2 regions of the Corynebacterium faecale genome follow, and region 2 is predicted to be linked to the other one. Evidence: riboswitches for the same ligand, from Rfam matches in the RefSeq annotation. Region 2 holds a riboswitch; the other holds the start of a gene.

Region 1 (5,865 bases), 390 kb from region 2:
CGACGGAAGCACCGTCACTCTCCCGGTCGAAGAGGAACAGGAAGGTCTGGCAGACGCCAAATAACACCTAAAGACACAGCCTGGGATCCCCCTTCATGCGAGACTTCTCTAAGCTTGTCGTTTAACCTTTGGGGTTACGGGGTGGTGTGGATAAGAGCAGGCACGAGGCCTGGCACATACGGATTCGACCAGGAAAACGTACATGTCTCAGGAGCACTCGAGCGTAGCCGTTCCATCATCCATCATCGCCCCTCCCTCTGGGACCAGTTCGCCGCGCTGATCCCCCCACCTGATGTGTTCAGACGAGGGGGCATTCTTAGGCATATTCCTATTTGGCGGGATGGAGCAGGAAAAAACCCCCGGTTCTCACGCTGGGTGATGAACCGGGGGCTGGTCAATGGGGTTTAATTCAGTGACCTCACGCTATTGATTAGCGCTTCTCCTTGATGCGGGCAGCCTTACCGCGCAGTTCGCGCAGGTAGTACAGCTTGGCGCGACGAACATCGCCACGACGGATGACCTCGATGGACTCCAGGTTCGGGGAGTGAACCGGGAAGGTACGCTCGACACCGATACCGAAGGAAACCTTACGCACGGTGAAGGTCTCACGGATACCACTGCCCTGACGGCGGATGACAACACCCTTGAAGAGCTGGGTACGGGTGGTGGTGCCTTCGATGACCTTGACGTGAACGTCGAGGGTGTCACCGGGGCGGAAAGCAGGAACGTCGTCGCGCAGGTATGCGGAGTCGACCTTATCCAGAATGTTCATGAAAATGTCCTTTGACAGTCAAGGGAAAGAGGAGCCTGGCGGCACTTCCCCTGATGTGGGGCGCTCGGCCGGTTCGTATCCGTTTCAGTTTTGCGCCGCTGCCACGTACCGCAACCTCAAATGAGGCAGAGCGATATGCACAGTCAACCTGGATATTCTTTCATGTTCTCAGGGCAATGCCAAATCCCCTCCGCCACCATCGGATCATCTACACTGAAGGGCCAAACCCCCACGGGTGCCTGAGGTATCAGGCTGAGATCGCGCTGCAGTTCCGCGCGAGAACCGTATGAACCTGTCTGGTTAGCACCAGCGAAGGAAGAGAGGCTGGTCCCATGCGACCCATCCCTGATCTGCAGTGTTATCTCATCACCGGCCACGGATCCACGGAGCATGTCGTGGACGTGGCCCGCAAGGCTGTTGCCGGTGGAGCCCGGATGGTGCAGGTGCGCAGCAAACCCATCTCCGCGCGCGATCTCCATGCGCTGACCGAAGCCGTCGCCCGTGCGGTGGGCGATACCGCCCATGTGCTTGTCGACGACCGCGTGGACATCGCCCTGGCCCTGCGCCGCCGCGGACTCCCGGTCCACGGGGTGCACGTCGGGCAGGATGACCTGCATGTCCGCGATATCCGTGCGCTGCTCGGCGAGGATGCCCTCATCGGCCTCACCACCGGCACCCGCGAGCTGGTGGAGCAGGCCAATGAGTTCGCCGATGCGATCGACTACATCGGTGCCGGACCTTTCCGCCCCACCCCCACCAAGGATTCCGGCCGCACGCCCCTTGGCATCGAGGGTTACCGCGAACTGGTGAGGCTGTCACGGGTACCGGTGGTGGCCATCGGCGATGTCACCGCCGATGATGCCCAGTCCCTCGCTGCCACCGGAGTCGCCGGTCTGGCCGTTGTCCGTGGACTCATGGATGCTGATGATCCCACTGCCTATGCTAGGCGCCTACTCACCGGATTCGAGGCGGGAAGCCGATGAGCAGCGTCACTGTTATCGGCGGAGGGCTCATTGGTCTGGCGTCAGCCCTGCGTCTGGCGGATGCCGGGCACACCGTCACCTTGATGGATCCCTCCCCCGCATCCGGGGCCACCCATCACGCCGGTGGCATGCTCGCACCTGTGGCTGAGGTGGTCTACCGGCAGGAGGATCTGTTTCCGCTGATGGTGCGCTCGGCGGAGTTGTATCCGGGGCTGCTGGAGGTCGTCGCAAAGCACACGGACCTGCCCACCGGGTACCGGAGGGAGGGCACCATGGTGGTGGCCGCGGACCGGGCGGATTCAGCGCATCTATCGGAGTTGGCGGACTACCAGGCCACCCACGGTATGGCGGTTGAGCGCCTGCCGGTGCGTCAGGCACGCGCACTGGAACCGGCGCTGAGTCCCCAGTTGGCTGGAGCCGTGCTGATCCCGGGAGATCACCAGGTTAATCCGCGGATGTTCGCCACAGCACTGCTGGATGCGCTGCACAACCTCGGCGTCACCGTAGTGCGGGAACGCGCCACCGCGCTGCCCGATGATGAACAGGTGGTACTGGCCAATGGTCTGGGTGCCGGCGAGCTGTATCCCGGACTCCACTTGCGCCCGGTTTACGGCGATATCCTGCGCCTGGGTGTTCCTGATCATCTGCAGCCCCTGCTCACCCGCGTGGTGCGCGGCTTCGTGGAGGATCGGCCTGTCTATCTCATCCCACGCACTGATAACACACTCGCCATCGGTGCCACCTCGCGGGAGGATAACCGTCCCATCCCGCGTGCCAGCGCCGTGCATGATCTGCTGCGTGATGCCATCCGCCTGGTGCCCGGCATTGAGGAGTGCGATTTCCTAGAGGCCACCACCGGGGCCCGCCCGGGCACCCCGGATGATCTCCCCTACTTGGGAAGGGTGGATGAGCAGCTGATCATCTCCACCGGCTATTTCCGCCACGGGATCCTACTGACGGCGCTGGCCGCAGATGCCACCCTGGCGCTGGTGGAGGGCCGCGATCCAGGCATTGACCTGCGCGCCTGCCACCCGCACCGACACCATAAACCTGTTTCAAAGCAAGGAGTTTCATCATGAACCTGACCGTGAACAACCAGTCCGTGACCACCGATGCCACCACGCTGGAGGGCCTGGTCGAGGAGACCCTCGGCAGGCTTCCCGAGGCCGGCGTGGCCGTGGCCGTCGACGGTGACGTGGTGCCCCGTTCCCAGTGGAACCGCGACCTCGAAAGCGGCCTCACCATCGATATTCTCACCGCCGTCCAGGGAGGCTGAACAGATGCTCACCATCGCCGACCGCACCTTTGACTCCCGCCTGATCATGGGCACCGGTGGTGCCACTTCGATGGCCATGCTGGAAGATTCCCTTGTTGCCTCCGGGACGGAACTGACCACGGTGGCCATGCGCCGTCACGCCGCCACCGCCGGGGATGGTGGTGAATCCGTCTTCGAGATGCTGCGGCGTCTCAACATCGCACCGCTACCCAACACCGCCGGGTGCCGCACCGCCCGCGATGCTGTCATCACCGCGAAACTTGCCCGTGAAGCATTGGGCACCAACTGGGTCAAGGTTGAGGTCATCGCCGATGAGCACACCCTGCTCCCCGATGTGGTTGAACTCATCGACGCCTGCGAACTACTGGTCGCCGAAGGGTTTATTGTCCTGGCCTATACCTCCGATGATCCCGTGGTGGCCAAGCGCCTGGAGGATGTCGGATGTGCCGCGGTCATGCCCCTGGGCTCCCCCATCGGCACCGGCCTGGGCATCCTCAACCCGCACAATATTGAATTGATCTGTTCGCGCGCGACCGTGCCGGTGCTCCTGGATGCCGGCGTGGGTACCGCCTCCGATGCGGCACTCGCGATGGAGCTCGGATGCGATGGCGTGTTGCTGGCGTCTGCGGTCAACCGTTGTCAGGACCCGGTGACCATGGCCCGCGCGATGCGGTTAGCCGTGGATGCCGGACACCTCGCCCGCACAGCCGGGCGCATCCCCAAACGCGACCATGCCGTGGCCTCCTCTAGTTTTGATGGACTGGTGTCCTGGTCGGATCAGGTGCTGTAGATGACACTTCCGGATACCGAACTGCGCCGCACCGCCCGCCAACTCGCCCTGCCTGGTTGGGGAACCTGGCAGCAAGAACGCCTGCACAATGCCCACGTGCTGGTCATCGGCGGCGGTGGCCTGGGTTGTCCCGCCATGCAATCACTGGCATCTGCCGGGGTCGGGCACATCACCGTCATTGATGATGACACCGTGGACATCACCAACATCCACCGCCAGATCCTCTTCGGTGCCTCCGATGTGGGCCGGCCCAAGGTGGAGGTGGTGGCGCAGCGTCTGCACGAACTTCAACCCGACATCACGGTCACCCCATTGCAGAAGCGGCTGACCGTGGAAAACGCGGTGGAGCTGCTCGGTGAGGTTGATCTGGTCCTCGATGGCTCTGATTCCTTCACCACCAAATACCTCGTGGCGGATGCCGCAGAGATCACCGGCACTCCCCTGGTCTGGGGCACGGTGCTGCGCTTCCGCGGTGATATCTGTCTCTTCACCGATGGTGTGGGGCTGCGTGATCTCTTCCCCGCCCAACCCACCGGTGATTCCATCCCCGACTGCGCCACCGCCGGGGTGCTCGGTGCCACCACCGCCATCATCGGCGCGCTCATGGCCACCGAGACCATCAAGTTCCTCGCTGGTTTACCCACCCAACCGGGACGGATGCTCAGCTACGATGCCCTGACCGCCACCACCCGCAGCTTCACCGTGACCGCTGACCCGGCGCGCCCCCGGGTGACGGAACTACAGGCGACCTATGCCGATGCGGTGTGTGCCCTCGGGCCGACTCCAACAGAGCTGCTGGATGAGGTCCGCTCCGGCGCGGCAGTCCTGCTGGATATCCGTGAGCCCCATGAGTATCTGCTCAATGATTCACTGGCTGAGCTGACACCGGTGCGGTTGCCGCTCTCGGCGATCTCTGGCCGGGAAACGGTTGAGCAGGCACTCGGGGATGCCCGGCGCGTTGTGGTGCACTGCGCCTCCGGTGTGCGCAGCGCAACCTTCTGTGACCAGTACTCGGACCTGGATCATGAGCTGCTCAACCTGCCCGGTGGCATCAACGGGTTGGTTTAACGCCCAAGCCCGGCGCGTTTGAGTGCGTCGGCCATCGCGCCACCCGCAGGCGTTGGCTGTGCTTGTCGACGCTGCCCCTGCCCGCCACGGTCCCCCGCCCTGCCGGCGGAACGGTTGTCAGTCTGTTTGTCACGGCGCTGGCCTGAATTCTGGTTCTTGCGCTTCGGTGCGGGCGCGCCGGGTTCATCGGTCAGGCGCAGTGACAGACCGATGCGTTTGCGGTCCACATCCACGTCCATGACCTTGACCTTCACCACCTGGCCCGAGCGGACCACTTCATGCGGGTCGGAGATGAACTTGTCACTCATCGCGGAGACATGGACAAGTCCGTCCTGGTGGACTCCCACGTCCACGAAGGCCCCGAAGGCTGCCACGTTGGTCACGGTTCCCTCGAGGATCATGCCGGGGTTTAAGTCGGAGAGTTTCTCCACGCCTTCCTTGAAGGTGGCGGTCTTGAACTCCGGGCGCGGGTCACGGCCTGGTTTATCCAGCTCCGCGATGATATCGGTCACGGTCGGGATGCCGAATTTCTCATCGGCGAAATCAGCTGGGCGCAGTGTGGCCAGCAGGGCTGAATTGCCGATGAGGTTGTCCATCCCCACTCCGGTGGCCTCTACGATGCGACGCACCACCGGGTAGGCCTCGGGGTGCACCGCGGAGGCGTCCAGTGGGTCTTTACTCCCATTGATACGCAGGAAGCCGGCGCACTGTTCAAAGGCCTTCGGTCCCAGGCGCGGCACCTTGTTCAATTCCTTGCGGGAGGTGAAACCCCCGTTGTCATCGCGGTAGGCCACGATGTTATTCGCCAGGGTGGAACTGACACCGGCCACCCGGGTGAGCAGTGGTGCGGAGGCGGTGTTGAGGTTGACGCCGACTGCGTTCACGGCATCCTCGACCACGGCGTCGAGGGTTTTGGCCAAAGCATGTTGGTTCACATCATGCTGGTACTGCCCCACGCCGATGGCTTTGGGTTCGA
Region 2 (5,865 bases):
ATCCGCGCGGAGGCCACCGCCATCCAGAAGGGCGGCCGCACCCAGGTCTGGCAGGTGCTGTGCACCCACAACGGGGAACTCGTCGCCCGCACCACGCTGCGCACCATGGTCCTCGGGTAAACAAGCACAACCCTCTCCTGAGGAGTTCTTCCTATACTTGGACACATGCCTACATGGAATGAGATCACCAGCAACAACCCATCGCACTCCGAGAACTACGCCCAGCGGTGGCGCAACCTCGCAGCGGAGGGCACTGATATCTACGGCGAGGCCCGTCTGATTGACGCCATGGCCCAGCGTGGCTCCCGGATCCTCGATGCCGGCTGTGGCCAGGGCAGGATCGGTGGCTACCTGGCCAAACAGGGCCATGACGTGCTGGGCACGGACATCGATCCGATCCTCGTCGGTTATGCCGCAGGGGATTTTCCCGAAGCCCGGTGGGTGGTCGGTGACCTGTCTGCCGATCCGATCCCCGAGGACAACTTCGATCTGATCGTATCCGCAGGCAACGTCATGGGTTTCCTGGCCGAGGACGGACGCCAATCCGCCCTGGAGAACCTCCATCGTGCTCTCGCACCGACGGGGCGCGCCGTCATCGGTTTCGGAGCGGGACGTGGCTGGGATTTCGGCAACTTCCTCGCAACCGCCCGTGCTGCAGGGTTTGAACTGGAAAACGCCTACGAATCCTGGGAGCTGCATCCTTTCGTCGCAGAATCCCAGTTCCTCGTAGCCGTGTTCACCCGCCAGCAGTAAACAGTGAGCTAGATCCAACCCTTCCTGGTGGCCTGGTCGAAGAACTCGCGTTCATGGACACAGGCACTGAGGTAAGCCCGGGCCGCGGCAACACGTTGCTGTGGACCTGCTCCGGCCATCGCCGTTTCCACGCGGGCGATAGCTTTTCGGGCTCCCGTGAGGAATTCCTCACCTGAGTAGGTATCCAGCCAGTCGCGGTATGGATGGTGCTCATGGTTCTGCGCAGCCAGCAGAAGTCCAATCTCGGCGTAGAGCCAGTAGCAGGGCAGTACCGCCGCGGCACCCACCACATAATCATCGGCATAGGCCCGGGCAACCAGGAAATCTGTATACGCCATGGTCACGGGGGAGGGTGCGGTCACGCCCGTGTCAGCCAGGCCCCTGGCCAGATAAGTGCGGTGCAGTTCCGCCTCCACCACAATGCACTCGGCGGCACTGGTGGCCCACTCCACCTGTGCAGGGGCGTCCGGCGCCTTGGAGCTCAGCACGGCCAGTGCACGGGAATACTGGCGCAGATAGTGGGCATCCTGATCGATGTAGAAGATGAACTCCTGAGGTGACAGGGTGCCATCACCCAGTCCCCGGATGAATCCGGAGTCCATGATCTGCCCCATGACCTCGCCGGTGGCGGCCCACAGCGCCTCGGTGAAAGGCCCCGCAAGGGCAAGGGCTGGAACTGGACTCTGTACCGAGGATGGAACCACCACATCATCAACCCGGGAGCCAGTCAGGCCCGTGACCTGCAGGTGTGGCCACGGCGTTGTGTCTGCGGCACGTAGCATCCGTTGATGCATGGCGAAGTGATCCACCGGCCCACTCCCGGAACCCACCTGAAGCGCATCGGAGGCGCGCAATGCCTCATTGAGCCACCGCGTGGACCATTCCAGGGCATCCTCCACTGAGTTGTCCAGGACAATCCGTGTGGCAAGCGCCGCCGAGAGGGAGCAGCCCGTGCCGTGGGAATTGGTGGTGTCCACCCGTGGATTGCTCACGGGATGGACACTGCCGTCGGGACGGACCACTGCATTGTCAGCATTCGGGCCATTCAAGTGACCACCCTTGACAATCACGATGGTGTTGTTCTGTGCCGCGAAGGTCAGGGCCTGGCGTACGGCGGTGTCCATCGATGGGGCTGGCGGTTCGTCGCAAAGCACAGCGAGCTCGGGGATGTTGGGGGTGATCACATCGACCTCGCCGGCCAGCTCGAGCAGCGCGTCCGCGGCATCCGCGTCCAGGAGGCTGTCGCCGCTGGTGGCCACCATGACCGGGTCCAGGACGACAGGGCCGTGGTCACGTTCGCGCAACCACCGGGTGACCTGGCGGACCGTGGCGGCACTGCCGAGCATGCCGAGCTTGACCGCATCCACCGTCACATCAGAAAACACCGACTCCAGTTGCTGATCCAGAAACTCCGCGGGTGGGGTGTGCACCGAGGTGACACCGTGGGTGTTCTGCGCGACCAGCGCGGTGACCACGGACATGCCGAAGCCACCGGCGGCCGCGATCGATTTGAGGTCAGCCTGCACACCCGCACCACCTGTGGGGTCAGTGCCGGCGATCGTGAGCACACGGGGACGGGAGGGCGTGCGTGCGGCGTCGATCAGCGCACGCAGATCACGCGCCGCCCCACCCGGATCGTTGGCCGCCATGATCTCCGACACCACACACAGACCATCAACGTCGGTACGCGCAAGCCTGGACGCATTGCTCAGATCCACACCGCCAATGGCCACCGACCGGATCCCGTGGCGCCTGCACACGGTGGCAATGTCTGCCACCCCGTCAACCCCCAGGGCTTGAGGTGCATCAGGTTTGGTGGCGGTGTCATGCACCGGACCGAGACCGACCACGTCGGGCAGTGCCACACCGGCGCGCTCACACCCGGCGATCACGGTGTGCAGCTGCTCCATGTTCTCAATGGTCAAGCCCACCATTAGGTGATCGGGGAGAGCCTGGCGCGCCTCCACATAAGGGATATCCCCCTGACCGATGTGGAGGTGGCATCCGAGTTCCACCGCGGTATCGAAGCGGTCGTTGAGAAACAGCGGGCGCTCCAGACGATCGCAGATTTCCTTGAGCTCCACGGCGCGGGCCCGGAAGGTGGCGGCATCGGCGTCCTTATCACGCAGCTGCACCACGGTCACACCTCCGGCGGCGGCCTGCTCCACGATGCCGGCGACCTTATCCGGCCCACCGCCAAGCTTCGGATCGGTGACAAGATAAAGGCTGAAATCGGTCACTGCTGTTCCTCCCGGATGCTGGTCAGATCTTCGAGTTGCGCACGGTCGAGTTCATACAGTGCGTCGATCAGTGCCACGGCGAAGGAGCCCGGCGCGCCCGCGCGGGTGGCGGCGATCTGACCGGCGGCACCCAGGTGGGCGTGTGCGGCGATCACGGCGTCGTGGGCATTGATGTCGGTGTCACGTGTTGCACCGAGGTATGCGGCGGTAAGCGCCCCCAGGGCGCAACCGGTGCCGATGACCAGCTGGAGCATCGGGTCACCGGATTCCAGCCAGGTGACCCGTCCCGTTGACACAATGAGATCCTCAGGTCCGGTCACCGCGACCACACCGCCGGTCTGTGCGGCGAGCTGCTGGGCTGCGGTGAGGGCGCCGGCGACGTCATCGGTGGAGTCAACACCACGGCCACCGGCTCCCAGGCCGGCGAGCGCGACGATCTCGGAGGCGTTGCCGCGGATTGCGGCAGGGTGCTTATCCACGATTGATTGTGCAAACGCCGTTCGTTCCGGCAGCCCGCCCACACCCACAGGGTCAAGCACCCACGGCGTACCGGCTTCGGTGGCCCCGGCAACGGCCTGGTGCATGCCTTTGTACTGTTCGGCTGAGGGGGTTCCCGGATTGATCAGAACGCCGTTGGCCACCTGTGCGAAGCCAAAGGACTCCGCGGGTGTGTCTGCCATGGCGGGTGTTGCCCCGGAGGCAAGAAGAGCATTGGCGGTGAACTGCATGACCACGGTGTTGGTCAGGCATTGAATGAGAGGAGTGGTGGCCCGCACGTGTGCGAGCGCGTCCAGATATGAGTCAGCCATCAAACGGCCATCCCTTCGCTAGTATGAGCTAGAGCAGGTTCATCGGGTGTGATCTCAGCTTGTCCAGTTGATTACTGTGACAAACACCCCGTGCCTAGCCCACACACTAGCAAAAGGGTGCGGTTGGGAGATCAATAGGTGTTCAGACCATGGAAACGGAAGATGGCGCGGGCATGTTCCACAGATGATCCGGCTGCGGTCGCGCACCAAAAAGCCTCCTGTGGCCACTCAGTGCTGAGTGGCCACAGGAGGCTTGGTTTAACTACTACTTTTCGTGACGTGCCTTCTCGATGCTGCGGGTGGCACCGTAACGGGTGGTGTCCAGCAGTTCGATCGGGATGTCCGCGTCCTCGGTGTCAATGACCTGGCCGAGCTTGGCCAGCGCAGTGCGGGCGTGCAGCTGCTGACGGGTGGTCTCCAGGTTCCAGCGCTTGCGGGACAGGGCGTTGAGGCCCCAGCTGATCGCAGAGACGAAACGGTTGCGGAAGCCGACCAGGAACATCAGGTGGACAGCCAGCCACAGCAGCCAACCGATGAAACCGGTGACCTCGACCTTGCCCATCTTCACCACTGCGGAGAAGCGGGACACGGTGGCCATCGATCCCTTGTCAAAGTAGTCGAAGGCCTCGCGCTCAGTGTTGGAGCGACCCTCCACCTCGGCGGCGATCTGCTCTGCCACGTACTCGCCGCCCTGGATGGCCACCTGGGCCACACCCGGGAGTTTGTCCAGCGCCATCATATCGCCGACCACGAAGACGTTTTTGTGCTCGCCCACGGACAGATCAGCGTTGACCGGAACGCGACCCGCGCGGTCGACCTCCACGCCGGCCTGATCGGCGACGAGCTTGCCCAGTGGGGAAGCGGCGACACCGGCGGACCAGATCTTGCAGAACGCCTGGATGCGGTGCTCTTCGCCGTCCTTGGTCTTGTAGGTGACGGCGTTTTCATCAACATCGGTGACCATGGCGTTGAGCTTCACGTTCACACCGAGCTTTTCCAGGGTGCGCTGGGCGTTACGGCCGAGACGCTTACCAAAGGGAGGAAGCACCTGCGGGGCGCCGTCGAGAAGCACGATTTTGGCGGAGGACGGGTTGAAGTTGGTGTACTCACCAGCCAGGGTGCGATGTGCCATCTCTGCCAACTGTCCGGCGAGCTCCACACCGGTGGGGCCGGCGCCGACGACCACGAAGGTCAGCAGGCGCTCACGCTCAACCGGATCCTCACAGATCTCCGCGCGCTCGAAGGCACCGATGATGCGGGCACGCAGCTCCAGGGCATCATCGATCGTCTTCATGCCTGGTGCGAACTGTGCGAAGTGGTCATTGCCGAAGTAGGACTGGCCTGCACCGGCACCGACAACGAGGGAATCGTACTCGTAGACGCGGGTATAGGAACCCAGGGATGCAGTGACGGTGCGGGCGGTGATGTCAATGTTGGTAACCTCACCCTTGATCACGTTGACATTGTCCTGACCACTGAGGATCTGGCGCGTGGATGGTGCGATCTCGCCCGAGGAGAGGATACCGGTGGCCACCTGGTAGAGCAGTGGCTGGAAGAGGTGGTGGTTGGTACGGTCGATCAGCGTGACATCGACATCTGCCTTGGCCAGGTTCTTGGCGGTGAAAAGACCGCCGAAGCCGGAACCGATGACGACGACATGATGGCGGCCGCCTTCGGGGCGGGTTGGGTTCTCGGACATAGGGGTCACAGTCTCCTGGTCGTTGATAAAAATGGATGCACGGGGGGCGCTCAGCCATGAGACGCCATATACCTTATAAACAATAGTCCTAAACGTGTGAACCAACAGGATCGGGTGGCCCAACCCTGTCTGTTTTGGGGGAAAATGTGGTTTTTCCGCCCGTATTTTTAACTCAAGCCCTCGTTTATGGGGTTATTTATGGCGTGCGTCACCACAATAGCAGCACGAACATTCTGCAGGTGGTGTATCGCGCGAACAAGATGGCGAACACTGTTAAACAGTCGCGCCTCCGCCGGTTGGGGGCCAGTTCCGTCTACACTGCAGTGAGTATATTTTCCCGTGTCAGCCTGATACCCGCATAGTC

The links. A riboswitch is a leader RNA that binds a small molecule or an ion and turns the genes downstream of it on or off. The one in region 2 is predicted to bind thiamine pyrophosphate.
Region 1: it holds a riboswitch for thiamine pyrophosphate, as region 2 does, so the genes downstream of both, CFAEC_RS08705 (thiamine phosphate synthase) here and thiM (hydroxyethylthiazole kinase) in region 2, are expected to answer to the same signal.

The regions. Positions count from the first base shown of each region.
Region 1 covers NZ_CP047204.1:1,901,722-1,907,586, forward strand. Annotated here, with positions in the region: gene CFAEC_RS08695 (helix-turn-helix domain-containing protein) at 1-64, shown strand, start outside; gene rplS (50S ribosomal protein L19) at 431-772, opposite strand; TPP riboswitch at 994-1,107, shown strand; gene CFAEC_RS08705 (thiamine phosphate synthase) at 1,105-1,755, shown strand; gene thiO (glycine oxidase ThiO) at 1,752-2,834, shown strand; gene thiS (sulfur carrier protein ThiS) at 2,831-3,031, shown strand; gene CFAEC_RS08720 (thiazole synthase) at 3,036-3,821, shown strand; gene CFAEC_RS08725 (ThiF family adenylyltransferase) at 3,822-4,889, shown strand; gene CFAEC_RS08730 (Tex family protein) at 4,886-5,865, opposite strand, start outside.
Region 2 covers NZ_CP047204.1:1,513,178-1,519,042, forward strand. Annotated here, with positions in the region: gene CFAEC_RS06925 (PaaI family thioesterase) at 1-120, shown strand, start outside; gene CFAEC_RS06930 (class I SAM-dependent methyltransferase) at 166-753, shown strand; gene CFAEC_RS06935 (bifunctional hydroxymethylpyrimidine kinase/phosphomethylpyrimidine kinase) at 762-2,993, opposite strand; gene thiM (hydroxyethylthiazole kinase) at 2,990-3,802, opposite strand; TPP riboswitch at 3,796-3,903, opposite strand; gene CFAEC_RS06945 (NAD(P)/FAD-dependent oxidoreductase) at 4,068-5,501, opposite strand.